2 regions of the Pseudoalteromonas sp. PSi26 genome follow, and region 1 is predicted to be linked to the other one. Evidence: predicted binding sites of a transcription regulator. Region 1 holds the regulator's gene; the other holds the start of a gene.

Region 1 (7,953 bases):
GAAGTAGCAAATAAGGCCACAACTTTATTACGAAACGCCGGTACTGCACCTTGCTCAGTGCGTGAAGCCCAATCTATAGCGTTTTTTAACGGCGCAGTAATAGACCCGTTATACTCTGGGCTTGCCAGTAAAATACCATCTGCAGAGCGAAGTTTGTCTTTTAAAAGCTGGGCGTCGACTGGTGTGCCTTGCGCTTCAATGTCCTCGTTAAATAGTGGAATATCTAACTCGTTTAACTGAATAACTTCTACTTCAGCACCGGCTTGCAAAGCAAAACGTGCTGCTTCATTAATAAGTTTTTGATTAAAGCTTTCTTTACGTAAGCTGCCCGCAAGCGCGATAATTTTTGGTGCTGACATGGATTTGGCCTTTTTATGTTTTAAGTTACATACCTAATGTAGCAAACTTTTACTTGTAGAAAACCCAAATAAACGCAACACTTATGTGCGTATACGCACACAAGTTAAAGGCAGGGTACATGGCAATAAAATTTGACGACTGGCAAGACGTAAAAGTGGCCTTTGAAGTGGCCCGGCTTGGCACACTTACAGCTGCAGCAGAGGCACTAAATGTACACCACAGCACGGTACTAAGACGAATTAACAGCCTTGAAAAAAAACTAGATACGCGATTGTTTCATCGCCATGCTCGTGGTTACAAGGTAACTGAAATAGGCGCTAAATTATTTGCGACAGCGCAAACAATAGATACCTCGCTCGAACAGTTACATAACGATATTGCCGCTGCCGACAGTACTTTACGCGGAAGTTTATTGCTTACTACGGTGAGTGGGTTTATGGATGTTATGGGTGATGTATGTGAGCAATTTCAGACATTACACCCACAAGTGCAGCTTGAAGTTATTTTGGAGCAAAAACGCTTGCGGCTCGATCACGGGCAAGCACATATTGCGCTTCGTGCAGGCCCTAAACCTGATGAAGGTGATTACATAGCTCAGCACTTAGCAAAGCTTACATCGGGTTTGTATGCTAACAAACGTTACATTACAAAGCATGGTATGCCTAAATCATTAGGTGATTTATTGCAGCATAATTTTGTATCCGGAGTCGCGGGATATAATGCACGGGTACCTTATTTTGCTTGGGCAGACGAAAATATTCCTGCATCGCAAATCAAATTACGTGTATCAGAAACTGCCGAGGCTACACGCGCGATTATTAAAGGCTTAGGGATTGGTGGTTTACAACATGATGTAGCAGCGCAATATAGCGATTTGGTTCCTGTGCTACATAGTGAATTAAATTGGCCCACCGATGTGTGGTTAGTGACCCATCATTTAGTGCATCGCACCGCGAAAGTACAAGCTTTTGCAGGCTTATTAAAAGCGCATTTTAATAAACTTGCTAAGTAAAAAACAGAAGGTTTCCCGATCGAGTTATTTTTTGGCAATCAGCATTTTTTATAGTTTTACAATAAAAAGGCGCACAACAATTAGTTGTACGCCGTTTTAGTTATTAAATTACTGTGCTTTACAACGTACGTTTTTAAGCTCAATAGCGAGATCTTTTTTAGGGTAATAAAGCACGCATTGCTCGCCAATAATTTGTAAAACAAATTTTTCTGACTTTATATTATGCGCACCCATAATGGGCATGCCATTGGGATCTTTACTTGTGCCATGGCTTAGTAATAGCTCACTGCGTTTGGTAAAAACGGTGTCGGCCAGTGTAACTAGCGTGCCGCCTTTAGCTTTTATAATTGCCTGTTGCAGCACAGTTATAACGCCTGGGTTAACTTCTGTTAATAACGCAGGCTTTGCAACGGCATTACTCATACTATTACACCCTCCTATACTTATTAATACAGTGAGTACCGCCAGTAATTTTACCATTATTGCTCCTCAGACAACGTAGGCCATGTTAGGTCCATGTTACCGCGAGTAAGATCATTTGGTGCGTTTAAAGGTTGCAGTTTTTCGCTAGTTGCAGCAAAGCTTGGTACATCTACTTTACTATTAGCGACTGTTGTTGTGATTGGGCACTCGCCGTTATTGTCTATATGAAAAAGTGCTGTAGATAGTAACCTTTCGTTGCTATCACCAAGTTGATTATCAAAGTCATCACTAACAACACACCCTTGTACATCGGCATTAAATTGTGGTGTTGGTGTTGGGGTAAAGCCTGCGGCATATTCGCCAAAGCCTTTACTGTTAACGCCACTAAATTGAATGGTGTAGTAGGTTGTTCCACAGTTGTGTGTAGGCGTAAATCCGTATGGTTTACCACAGGTTGTGTCGCCAATAAGTACCACCTCTGCATCTATTCCCTTTAAGCCATTAATAAATGCTTCAGAGGCTGAACAGGTACCTGATGTACTTAGTACATACACTTTAGATAAGTTTAAATCAGGTAATTTATCGCCAGTACTAAAAAACGTTGAGTAATCTATTTCTTCGTCAATAAACGGAAATGGAGAATCAACAGGCTGTTTATCATTTTGTTGTGTTTGATAGTAAAAGCGGTTTTGTACATTGGCACTTCCTGCCACCATGTACGCTAGCTGCGCAGAAAGCGCTAATAAACCACCGCCGTTGTATCTAAAATCAATAACGAGTTCGTCTACGTTATCGGTTCTAAATTTATTTACTGCATCAATTAGGCCCTCTTGGGCAATACCTATATGACTATTAAACTGCATATAACCAACGCGCGTGTTATTGCTTGTTACAATCGTTTTTACATTTTGAACAGGCGTTTGCTCAATGTTTCCCGCTGTGACGTTAAATGTTTTTTCCGTGCCGTCGTTACTGCGGACAACGATTGTATGTGAATCACCGTTGGTTGGGCTAAATAAGCCTTCGTTTAAAGTATCAATCCCTGCTTGGGTATTGGTATTAATACTTACGCCATCAACTTCAAGTACGGTATCGCCTCGTTGAAAGCCAATTTGGCTTGCTGGTGAGTCATCTTCAAGGTAAGCAACACGTAAAATTCTATCGGCTGAATCTCCAATAAATGCCCAGTTAATACCATAACCAGAGGTAACGCCCGATTGTGCTTCTTGGAAGTAATCTTCAGAGGGTTCTGAAAAATGAAAGTTATCTTTTTTAGCGCCTGAATCGGTTAGTTCTTCAGTTTTCAGTTGAGCAAAATACTCAGCCACGGTATCGAACGATTCAGGGTCGTTATCAGCTATTTCGTCATACCACAGGTATGTTTCGTCGCTCCATGAGCGAAGCCATAGTTTTTCGTATAAGGCTGAACCAGCTTGGTCTGGGTATGGTTGGTTGTTATTAAACGGGTCACTACCTGTGCGCGGTGTTTCACAAAAGTTTTTAAGTTCGTCTGAAGGTTCAAATACACCGGCAGTCCATGTCGGTGTGTTACTAGTAGGTGGCGTGACAGGCGCTGGTGTAGTGTTGCTACCTCCGCCTCCACCACAACCTGTTAAAGCAAATACTGAGAGCGCGCTGATGATTGCAAGCGATAGTGTGTTGTTTTTAAACATATTCAGTACTTCCTGTAAATAAGTTGTTTAAAATACTACAACACCTGATTATTTATTCAACGTTTTGCTTTTTCTTTATGTAAATAATTGTGTCATTTTTTATCGGCAAGGCAGGATCTTATGTTTGCATATTAGCGGGAATATACCATTACATTTTTTGTACAGTATCTTTTAGTGCTAGGTCTTGCTTTTGCCACGCATTAAAAAGTTTTTGTTGTTGTTTTGAAATTTTTAAACCATAGGTTTTTTGCATATAAGCATAGGCGTCGGCAATTTGTTTACGGGCATAAAATGGTGGCTCAACAACACGTTGCTTAAAGTTTACTTTTACATCGCATTGGCCGTATTGAGTCGCGGCTTCACCTAGCATGCCAAAGCGGTAATTAGAACGGTCAGCGTTTATTTCGCCAATTACGGGGGCTAAGTTGTTTATGTCAGCTTCCATTTTTCGAAATTTTTCGCTGACTTTACGGCAGTTTTTACGCCCACCATTTTGCCAACATTGTAGTTGATGCCCAAACTCCCATGCCGATACAATATGCTCCCATTCAATACGTAAGGCGCGCTGGTTTACTTTGCCTGAGCGGGTAAATGTATTACGAGGTACATAGCCACAACCCGTTGGATCTGGCACTAGTTTTTTACCTTGTTTTTTAATATCACAACCGCAATACAGGCTTTTTGCATTGTTCGGTAGTGTTTTTATTAAGTGCTTTTTAGCAGTAGAGAAACGAGTAAAGTCTTTACTTGATACCGAAAAACAGACACAGCAAGCCAGTAAGGCCAAAATCAATCGGGTCATATCCATCACATACGTGAACTACAGGAGCGCCTAGTTTACTGGGTTAACAGGCAAACATACACTTATTTAAAACTGCGTTTAATCCTTATGTTTTGCAATAGCAGCAAAAAACCACTTAAACAAAAAAGTACACTGGTTGCTGCAAAGCTAATTAATAAAGGATTATTAAAGTTTTCACGTTCATCGTAATCCATAATATGTAGCATCCAAAAAAAGTCGAAAATTCGCCACAGTGTACTGCGCACAGTAATCACTTTGCCTGTATCTGATGACAAATAGAGGGTGGTGCTAAATGTATCGTTAAATTGTACTTGCCATACATTTTTTTTATAACCGCTTTCTCGTGGTCCTACAGCTAATAATGCGGTACTTTCGGGTTGAGCATCAATAAGTAAATGTGCGTGCGCATTAGCAATTATTTGCTGTTTATTCGGCGCTTTAAATGGTTGCCCAGTAATGCCATTAAAGCTTTGTTGGTTGTCTTTACTGGTTACAGTTATAAGTGGGGTGGATAAGAAATGTGTGAAGGTTATTTTGATCGGATTGGTTACTTTGGTTGCGATATCATCAATTGATGCGACGTAATCATGGCTTTTAAAAGGGTTGGCTAGCGTGCGTGTTGCTAGGTGTTTACCATGTACTTTTTCAAGCGGGATGGCGCTCATAACCAAACCGCCAAGCAACCAAGCTAGTATTTGTATTCCTAATAAATAGCCCAACCATTTATGAAGTTTACGTGCTGGTTTAAAAATTTTTTTCATGTGTGTTTATCATATTATTTTTAAAAGACATTTTACGCGATGGTTGAGCAAGGTGGGTGCGACAAAATGTCGCACTAATACATTAAAATAGCGTTTCAGCACAATAGCGCCAATTGTAAGCAGCAATAGCACTCTAAAATAAGAGTATTGCCATATAAAACGTCTATTTATAGGGTGTTGATTTGGTATAAAGGTAAAACTGCGTTAAAGTTTGCATGGTAACCATTAGAGGATAAATACGAGACAATGTCGGAAATTCAATTTTTAAATGTAGATCTAGAGCTTGAGTCAAAACAAGATATTAGTGTTCTGGTGGCCGATCTAAAAAAAGTCGCAACGATTTTACATTATGACAAAGACGAATACCGTCAATTAGCACGTATTGAGGTAGCTGGCGATGTAAAATCACCAGACAAAGCAATAAACCATATATGTGAGCTTATTGAATCGTGTTCACGCAATGCATTAAAGCAATGGTTAAGCTGCTCACGTAGAACGTTTGATATAGGGTTTGAGTCAGGCACATCGCCAAAGTGTTTTAATCAAGCTTTACATGCAGATACACTACTTCGTATATCTGCTATTGGCGCGGGTATGGAAATAACAATTTACCCTCTCGAGAAGTAACCTACGCTTTTCGCTCAACAACTGCTGCGGTCATTTTTGATACGCAGCACAGTTCGTTACGGCTGTTTGTGATTTTTATTTCCCAAACTGAACTACGTTTTCCAATATGAAATGCGCGTGCTGTTGCCGTTAATGTACCATTACGAGAAGCCTTTAAATGGCTTGCACTTATTTCTTGCCCAACACAGTAAAATTTTGTGAAATCGACAACAAAATTAGCAGCATAGCTGGCTACCGTTTCTGCCAGTACAACGTTAGCGCCGCCATGAACCATGCCAATAGGATTATGATGTGCAGGGATTGCAGGCATAGTTGCGACTAAGTAATCATCGCCTATCTCTGTTATTTCGATTCCCATGGTTTTCATTAGGGTACCTTGACCATTAATGCCTTCGTCCAATTGTTTACACAATGCTAATGTAATGGGTTGATGCCAAATACTCATATAGATTCCTTTAAATTTAATGAAGCAAGTTACTATTTTTATAGGCTATATTAGAAAGCCCCTAAAATGTACACGTAAGAAAGTAATTTGGCTATTTGAACGGGTAATTTAAATTTGCGATTTTTATTTAACTGTATATACTCACAGTTAAATGTACTGTATGGAAAACCAGTTGTATGCGCCCATTAACTAAACGCCAAGCTCAAATACTCGAATTAATTAAAGTGTTTATTAAAGACACTGGTATGCCGCCTACACGTGCCGAAATAGCACAAACGTTAGGGTTTAAAAGTGCAAATGCCGCTGAAGAACATTTAAAAGCCCTTGCCAAAAAAGGGGTGATTAAAATGAAACCAGGCGCAAGCCGAGGGATTCAACTTGTTGAAGAAGAGGAACCGGAGCAATTGGGTTTACCGCTTATTGGCCGAGTTGCAGCAGGTTCACCCATTTTGGCGCAAGAGCATGTTGAAAGCCACTGTAAAATTGACCCGTTAATGTTCAAACCAGCTGCTGACTTTCTACTGCGCGTAAATGGTATGAGTATGAAAGATATAGGCATTATGGATGGCGATTTACTTGCTGTGCATAAAACACAAGTGGCTGAAAATGGTCAAGTTGTGGTTGCCCGTGTTGATGACGATGTAACCGTAAAACGTATTGAAAAGGCAGGTCGTCAGGTATTACTTCATGCCGAAAATGACGAGTTTGCACCAATTAAGGTCGACCTCGAAACTGAGTCATTCAACATTGAAGGCTTAGCAGTGGGTGTTATTCGTAACGCGGACTGGATGTAGTTTTTTCTTATTTTATGAAAAGCGCACTATTTTGGTGCGTATTTTTATTTTTTTAAATTTATTTGTTTTTTATTCACACTCTTTCATTTCATCCTTAGCCCTTACTACCTCTCGATTTGAGCCATTTTTTTCTACGCTAAACTAAATCAACGCTCTACTTTTTACATATTTATTGTTTGTTTTTAATACAAAAAACTTGCATGCTGGTTAAATATTAACTAATTGTTAATGAACTGACGCTGGCAATACTCATCGCTTTTAAGTTTTGAGCACACACAATAAATTTGTTGCTAGCGCAGTGAATGCCAATTTTTATAAATAAAACGGCATTAATAAAAAAATAAAAATAACGAATTGGCGTTTAAGCCGTATGCCTCTTCGCTTTGCACTAGCAACAGCATCAAAGGAGTCGTCACATGGGTAAACTTAGTTGTACCTTGTGGCTTATATTGTGTGCTTTTCCGCAGTTAGCCTTGGCAAATAGCCAATTTAATATGCGTAAAGGCGTTACAGATATAAGTGAAAATGTTTACGAATTACACATGACCATATTTTTTATATGTTGTGTGATTGGGATAATAGTGTTTGCCATTATGCTTTGGGCACTCATTCATCATCGCAAATCTAAAGGAGCGGTTCCCGCTCAATTCCACGAAAGCACCAAAGTAGAAATTCTTTGGACAGCCATTCCATTTGTTATTTTAATTGCTATGGCAGTGCCTGCTACAAAAACCTTAATCGCTATGGAAGATGCCAGTAAAGCCGACTTAACAATTAAAGTTACAGGTTCACAGTGGAAATGGCATTATGAATACATGGGAGAAGATGTAGAGTTTTACTCAATGCTTGCAACTCCTCAGGATGAAATAACTAATTTAGCTGATAAAAACCCAAATTATTTACTTGAGGTAGACAAACCCCTCGTACTACCAATTAATCAAAAAATTCGTTTTTTAATGACCTCAGATGATGTTATCCACTCTTGGTGGGTACCAGACTTTGCCGTTAAAAAAGACGCCAATCCAGGCTTTATTAACGAAACATGGACCAACATAA
Region 2 (7,953 bases), on a different contig from region 1:
ATCTAAATTCGCTATTACTATATGGCTTGTATATTCAGCCGCTATTTTATCTAAAATTGCAGCCTGCCCAATACAGTCAGGACTTTGAGGTGAGAAAAAGTTAAGTAATACTAATTTTTGTTGTGATGTTTCCCCAAGGACCTGCTGAAGGTTTTGTGCATTAATACTTACTATATTACTCATTGAATTGATTGCCATACTTATCTATTTAGGGTTTTATATGGTGATTAACATAATAAATACAAGTCGTATAACTAAATCACTCGGCATACATAATCAATTAATGAGGCAAATCATGAAACTATCTTACCTTAGCGCTGCATTTTTATTTGCAGCTCCGCTTTTGCAAGCTAAAGGACTTGACCTAGACCTAAACAAAACAATGCCTAGTATTGAAAAGTTTTACCTCGATTTACATCAATCGCCAGAACTTTCATACAGCGAAAAAAATACAGGTAAAAAAATAGCTAACAAGCTTAATATGCTTGGATTTGAGGTTACAGAAAATGTAGGTGGGTATGGTGTTGTTGGTATTTTTAAAAATGGCAATGGCCCAACAGTTATGATACGCACAGATACGGACGGCTTACCTATCACCGAGCAAACAGGTAAACCCTACGCTTCAACTGTAAAAGTTATTGACGAGCATGGTGCAAAAGTTGGTGTTATGCATGGCTGTGGCCATGATATTCATATGAGCTCATTTATAGGCACTGCCGAGCAACTCATTACTCATAAAAATAAATGGAAAGGTACATTAATGATGGTTGCACAACCTGCAGAAGAGGTTGGAGGTGGAGCTAAAGCGATGCTAAATGAAGGGTTATTTAGTAAATACGCAAAGCCCGACCACGTTATTGCATTGCATGTTAGTGCCAGTGTACCTGCGGGTAAAGTAACTATGAAAAATGAATATACCATGGCAAGTGTGGATTCTGTTGATATTAATATAAAAGGTAAAGGCGGCCATGGCGCGTACCCTCATACCACTATTGACCCGGTAGTTATTGCTGCGCGCACAGTACTTGCTTTGCAAACGATTACAAGTCGCGAACTTTCACCTTTAGAACCATCTGTTATAACAGTCGGTTCTATACATGGCGGCTCTAAACATAATGTTATTTCTGATGAAGTGAAACTGCAACTTACACTGCGTAGTTACAACCCAGATGTACGCAATGCGCAAATTGCTGCAATAAAACGCATAACCGCAGGTATTGCGCAAAGCGCAGGGCTTGATGAAAGTGATTACCCTGTTGTTATAGTTCATGAGGATGAATCAATTCCATCTACTTATAATAATCCTTCGCAAACTAATATAGTACGAAGTGCTATTAAAAATGCGATAGGCGATACAAACGTACTTGAAACCCAAGCCGTAATGGCAGGTGAAGACTTTGGTCTTTATGGCCGAACCGACGAAAATATCCCAATTACATTATTTTGGTTAGGCGGTGTTAATCAACAGCAATACGCAAAAGCAATAAAAAACAACGAAACACTCCCTTCATTGCACTCAAGTAAATTTGCACCAGATTATAAAGTAGCTTTACCTACTGGTATAAAAGCCATGAGTAATGCGGCAGTTGCATTATTTAATACAAAATAAATCCCACTTAAGGGCTCAGCCATTAAACTGTTGTTGAGCTCTTTTTATAATTAGATTTTTTAAATGGTGCTTTTTTACTGCGCATGCCAAAACGCTTTTTAGGCGGTGTTTGGGGCAGTTTTGAAAATACATGGCTATCGCAATTAGCTGCTTGCATTACAAAGCCTTCAAGCTCCACCAGCAGCGGTTGTAAAAATTGTTGGTAGCTCATTGCTTGTTGAGCAATACTGCCTAAACTCGCCTCCCACTTTGCTGTTAAGTCAGGACTTGCTAAACCTTCAGGCAAAACACTAATTAATGCAAGACCTGTTTCAGTAGCTTTAATTATTTTGCCTTCACGCTTTAAAAAACGCCGTTTAAATAACAACTCTATAATGCCTGCACGAGTAGCCTCTGTACCTAAACCATCAGTATCTTTTAATATTTTTTTGATATGTGGATCTTTTACATAACGGCTAATCCCCGTCATAGCACCTAGTAAAGTTGCATCAGTAAAATGAGCGGGAGGTGAAGTATGCTTTTCTACTACATTACCTTGTGTACATAGCAGGTCCATCCCTTTTTCAAGGTAAGGTAAAGTAGCCTCTTCTTTTAATTCTGATTTACCCATTAATACCTTAAACCCCAAACTGACTTCTTGTTTAGCGTTGGCTTTAAATAACCCACCAGCAATTGTCACCTCTGCTTTAGTTTCGTTATAAATATAGTCTGGGTAAAACTGAATCAAATAATGTCTACAAATAAGCTGATACACTTTTGCTTCATCCTTGGCTAAGCTAGCTGACTTTAATTGCTTTGCCGTAGGTACTATAGCGTGATGCGCAGCTACTTTTGAGTCATTAAAGCACTTACTGCGCTGCTTATCATTTGCACCATTTACTAACTCCACTTTTTGACCGTCATTAGTTGCAATTGCTTTTAAAATTGAAGGTGCATCTAAATGATGTTCTTTAGGCAAATATCGATTATCTGAGCGAGGATAAGTAATTAATTTATGGCGCTCATAAAGTGTTTGGCAAATATCAAGCACCTGTTGGGCAGCCATACCAAATGCCTTTGCTGCATCTATTTGCAGTGCTGATAGATTATAAGGTAGAGGTGCACTTTGCTTTTTTTGTTTTTGTTCAAGCGATGTCACCTCTCCTGTTTGATTAGTTATACGCGAAGCCACGTTTTCGGCCAATGCTTTATTTAGCACTCGCCCCTCTTCATCTTGATAAGGTTCGCAAGCTTTACTCGGTACCCATTTTGCTTTAAATACCTGCTTCTCAGGAGTAACTAAACTAGCTAGCACCTCATAAAATGGTTTTGATATAAAATTAGCTATCTCAGTGTCACGATTTACCACTAAACCCAAAATTGGCGTTTGTACGCGCCCAACTGAGAGTACATTACCAAACCCTGCTTTTTGTCCCGCTAAAGTATAAGCCCGAGTGAGGTTCATACCAAAAAGCCAATCAGCTCGAGAACGTGCAAGTGCTGATACACTTAGTGGAATAAATTCCCGATTAGAGTGCATACTACCAAGCGCTTTTTTAACTGCAGCTAAGTTTAAATCGCTTATAAGTAGACGCTGAATACCTTGCTTTTTAGCTTTGCTTATTTTGGCTTGTTCTATCACTTCATCTACAAGTAACTGCCCTTCACGGTCGGGATCGCCAGCATGAACTAACGTTGATGCCTGTTTAATTAGTTTTTTTAAAATAGTTAATTGCTTACGAGTTTTAGGTTTAGCTTTTAACCGCCATTGCTCAGGTACTATAGGGAGATGTTCTAATTGCCATTTTTTATAGCGTGTATCGTAATCATCTGGTTCAGCTTGTTCTAACAAATGGCCAATACACCACGAGACACAATCACCATTGGCGACTTCAATGTAACCGTCGTGTTTTTTATGTGGTTTTGGGAGCGCATCTGCAATTGCACGTCCAAGTGATGGTTTTTCTGCGATGTAGAGTTTCATGCGCTAGCCTACAACTGGTTATATAAACAGTAGTTTAGCATAACTATTTTAAAGAGGGGGAGTTTTTGATTTATTGTCGGTTCAATAGATAGATACTGGTAATAATTTGTAAAACTCAAAGCTGGGCTACTAATTAAGCCCAGCTTTATAATTTGAGCATTACCTCACATCAATAGGGTCAGACTCTTTTGCCTTACCTTGTAATATAGATATTTCAACTCGGCGATTCCGGCGTCGGTCTTCATTTGTCTCGTTAGGCACAAGCGGCCGAGTTTCAGCTCGCCCTACAACCATCATTCGTGTTTTATCAAACCCTTGAACTGTTTGCAATTCGCTAGCAACAGCCACTGCACGCTTAGACGACAAATCCCAGTTATTTACATATAACTCATTTGATACCTGAAAATCATCTGTATGCCCTGATACTGTAATTTCACCTGGTACGTCTTTTAAAAGTTCGCCAATGTCTTGAATAATCGGTTTAAACTTAGGTTGTAAAAAAGCACTGCCCGAAGGAAACGAGCCATTTTCTCTAATACGAATAATAATTTGCTGACCTAATGATTCAAGTTCTATGGCACCATCTATTATTTGCCTTTCTAACTGCTGCGCTATTTTTTTAACTAGCTCATTTGTTTGCTCTTGATCTGCAGCGGATATTGCTTGTTCTGATGACTGCTCTTGTGAGGTGCTTCTAGATTCACCGCCACGTTTATCGCCTCGCTGTTCTTGCCTGCCGCCCGCTGAACTTTCATCACCAGCCTGAAACTCTAGCATTTGCTGGGTCATTTCAACGGTTTGCTGTTGAATAGTTTCAATAGGTGTAGGTTCTGGCTTACCTGGGGTAAATTCCATAGCGATAACCGATGTCCCTTTTGGGATATCTTTAACCTCAATTTTATTTTGCACACCAAAAGCAAACTTCATAGAACCTGCAATTTGTTTAAATTTAAGTACATCCATTTCTGAGAATGCCAATAAGAGTACAAAAAAGCACATCAATAGCGACATTAAATCAGCAAATGTACCCATCCAAGCAGGCAAACCGGGGGGCGGGCATTTGCACTCTTCATCAGACATGGTTACTCCTCGGTATCAACTTTACGTTTAGACTCAGCCAAGTAATTTTTCAAAATACCTTCAATAACTTTGGGGTTTTGACCATCTTGAATTCCTAAAATAGCATCAAGAATCAAACGCTGATTCATCGCTTCTTCGTCTTTACGCAGCTCGAGTTTTACCTGAATTGGAATTGCTACTACATTCGCCAAAAATGCCCCATACAGGGTGGTCAATAGTGCCACGGCCATTGCAGGTCCGATCGCTTTGGGGTCGTCCATGTTTGATAACATGGCAACGAGGCCTATCAATGTACCAATCATTCCCATTGCGGGAGCTATGTCGGCAAGTGCTTTAAATAAGCCAGCACCTAGTTCATGACGGGTGGTGGTTAGAGAAATATCTTTTTGAAGTGTAGCGCGCACAACATCTGCGTCATGACCGTCAACAAGCATGTCAACGCCTTTACGCATAAATGGGTTTGGGATTTCTGCTTCTTCGAGTGCTAAAAAGCCACCTTTACGAGCAGAATCCGCAAGCTCTACTGCTTTTTCTATTAACTCTTCAGGCGACTCAATTTTAAACATGAATGCCTTACCAACTACCTTACCTATCCCTAAAAACTGAGACATAGTGAAGTTTGATAAAACAATAAACAGCGAGCCACCAAATACAATTACACTTGAAGGCGCATCGGCAAACATGCCCATTTCACCGCTACTACTCATAAACATAGACATGACAATTAAGCCTATTGCGCCTAGGATCCCTATTATGGTTGCTAAATCCACATTTCCTCCAGAGATTTCATGTTTAAATGCCTTATCATAAACTTTTTATTATTAACTGCTTATCGGCAACATACTGAATTGCTTAAGTCATTTTTGTAAATAAACATAAAAGTTATATTTATTATTTTATATCAAGTTAGACGCTCTGCCTAATTATCGAGTTTTCCTGACTAATTACACTGATTGACACGCGATTAATCGTGCTAAATGTAAAAAACTCATATCATCCTTTGACCTAGTTTAGCATTCCCCCTAAAATTGGCTCCTAAATTTATCATGCAAGCTGAAATAAAGATGGCGACTAAAAAACCTGAAAACTTAAGTTTCGAAAAAGCACTAGAAGAATTATCAACAATTGTTAGTGAAATGGAACAAGGTGATTTATCGCTTGAACAATCATTAAAGCAGTTCGAGCGTGGTATTGCACTCGCTGGTGCGTCATCTGAAAAATTACAGCAAGCAGAACAAAAAGTATCTATCCTAATGGGCAGTGGCGAAAAGTCAGCACTTACAAACTTTAATAATGATATGGAATAGTTGTGAGCATAAAAGACTATATTGAACGTGCTCAAATAGATGTAGCTACTACACTCAATAGCTACTTTGAACAACCGCTCGATAGTGATAAAACAATAAAAGAAGCCACTCATTACAGTTTATTTAATGGTGGAAAAAGGCTACGCCCTTTTTTGGTGTACGCTGTTGGTGAAATGCTAGGCGCTAAAAAAAGTGACTTAGACGTTTTGGCTGCAGCCATAGAATGCATTCATAGTTATTCATTAGTACATGACGACCTACCAGCTATGGATGATGATGATTTACGCCGCGGCTACCCCACTTGTCATATTGTATATGGTGAAGCGCAAGCCATTTTAGCGGGTGATGCATTACAAACTCTCGCCTTTGAACTTATAGCCACACATAACTTTAATTGCTCAGCCCAATCACAAGTAAAAATGATTGCTGCACTTGCACATGCATCAGGTATTGAAGGGATGGTGGCAGGACAAGGTTTAGACATTGCCGCAACTGACAAAGTTGTTTCTGTACAAGAGCTTGAGCGCATCCATAAGTTAAAAACCGGTGCACTAATTAACTGTGCGATAACACTAGGTGCACTGTGCAGTGAAAAAGCAGATGAACAAACTTTAGAAAACTTAAGCGTTTTTGGGTATGCTATAGGGCTGGCATTTCAAGTACACGACGATATTTTAGACGTGGAAGGCGACACCTTTATACTAGGTAAACCACAAGGCTCAGATATAGAAGCGAATAAAGCGACATACCCGGCGTTATTAGGTATGCTAGGCGCTAAAGAAAAGGCGCAAAATTTAATAACACAAGCCCACGAAGCGTTAGCACTTATTGATGCAGATACCACGCTTCTTGCGTCGCTGGCAAATTACCTTATTGAACGTGACCACTAGTCACAGTTTAAGCGTATTGCAAATAGCACTGACATTATTACTTAACATTCGTTGTTCACTCCCATTTGAAAGCGAATGTGATCGAAGGATATAAAAAAGCCATGACACTTGATAGTAGCAAGTATCCATTACTTAACTTGGTTGACAAACCAGCTCAATTACGAGACTTAGCGCAAGATAAACTTCCCGAGTTTAGCAATGAACTACGAGAGTATTTACTTAACTCTGTATCGCAAAGTAGCGGTCATTTAGCGTCTGGTTTAGGCACAGTTGAGCTTACAGTTGCACTTCATTATGTATATAACACACCAGAAGATCGTGTAGTGTGGGATGTTGGGCATCAAGCCTACCCGCATAAAATCTTAACGGGTCGCCGCGACCAAATGCATACTATTCGCCAAAAGGATGGTCTGCACCCATTCCCATTTAGGGATGAAAGTGACTACGACACATTCAGTGTTGGCCATTCTAGCACCTCAATTTCTGCAGCTTTGGGCATGTCAATTGCAGCGCAAAAAGAAGGCGCAGGACGTAAAACGGTTGCAGTTATTGGTGATGGCGCTATTACTGCGGGTATGGCATTTGAGGCGATGAACCATTTAGGCGATGTAAAATCAGACATGCTTATTATTCTAAATGATAACGAAATGTCGATTTCAGAAAACGTTGGCGCATTAACCAACCACTTTGCGCGTATTCTATCTGGTAGCTTTTACACCAACATTCGCGAAGGAAGTAAAAAGTTACTGTCTGGCGTACCGCCTGTTAAAGAACTTGCCAGCAGAATGGAAGAACATCTTAAAGGCATGGTTATCCCTGGTACGTTTTTTGAAGAACTTGGCTTAAATTATATTGGCCCAATTGATGGGCACGATGTAAACATGCTGGTTGATACATTACGTAATATGCGTAATTTAAAAGGTCCACAACTTCTTCATATAAAAACGCAAAAAGGCAAGGGTTACAAGCCAGCTGAAGCCGACCCTATTGGTTACCACGGCGTCCCTAAGTTTGATCCAAACACATCTAGCTTGCCTAAATCAAAACCGGGCGCCCCTACTTTTTCAAAAGTATTTGGCGACTGGCTATGCGACATGGCGCAGC

Evidence for each region. Region 1 encodes LexA, which represses DNA repair genes until DNA is damaged. Its sites were predicted from a motif close to TACTGTATNNNNATACAGTA; they were not measured.
Region 2: a site for LexA is predicted at 3,585-3,604, ahead of ACFI34_RS17855 (DNA topoisomerase III). Genes of this name have one in related genera too.

Annotation. Positions count from the first base shown of each region.
Region 1 is NZ_JBHNYT010000015.1:25,050-33,002, forward strand. Features, by position in the region: gene ACFI34_RS15065 (NADPH-dependent FMN reductase) at 1-359, opposite strand, end outside; gene ACFI34_RS15070 (LysR family transcriptional regulator) at 479-1,372, shown strand; gene ACFI34_RS15075 (hypothetical protein) at 1,481-1,852, opposite strand; gene ACFI34_RS15080 (S41 family peptidase) at 1,852-3,468, opposite strand; gene ACFI34_RS15085 (endonuclease) at 3,617-4,270, opposite strand; gene ACFI34_RS15090 (hypothetical protein) at 4,333-5,031, opposite strand; gene ACFI34_RS15095 (hypothetical protein) at 5,278-5,658, shown strand; gene ACFI34_RS15100 (PaaI family thioesterase) at 5,660-6,103, opposite strand; gene lexA (transcriptional repressor LexA) at 6,280-6,897, shown strand; gene coxB (cytochrome c oxidase subunit II) at 7,314-7,953, shown strand, end outside.
Region 2 is NZ_JBHNYT010000022.1:45,473-53,425, reverse strand. Features, by position in the region: gene ACFI34_RS17865 (tetratricopeptide repeat protein) at 1-183, opposite strand, end outside; gene ACFI34_RS17860 (M20 metallopeptidase family protein) at 296-1,609, shown strand; gene ACFI34_RS17855 (DNA topoisomerase III) at 1,632-3,572, opposite strand; gene ACFI34_RS17850 (flagellar motor protein MotB) at 3,732-4,652, opposite strand; gene pomA (flagellar motor protein PomA) at 4,655-5,422, opposite strand; gene ACFI34_RS17840 (exodeoxyribonuclease VII small subunit) at 5,717-5,959, shown strand; gene ispA ((2E,6E)-farnesyl diphosphate synthase) at 5,962-6,849, shown strand; gene dxs (1-deoxy-D-xylulose-5-phosphate synthase) at 6,951-7,953, shown strand, end outside.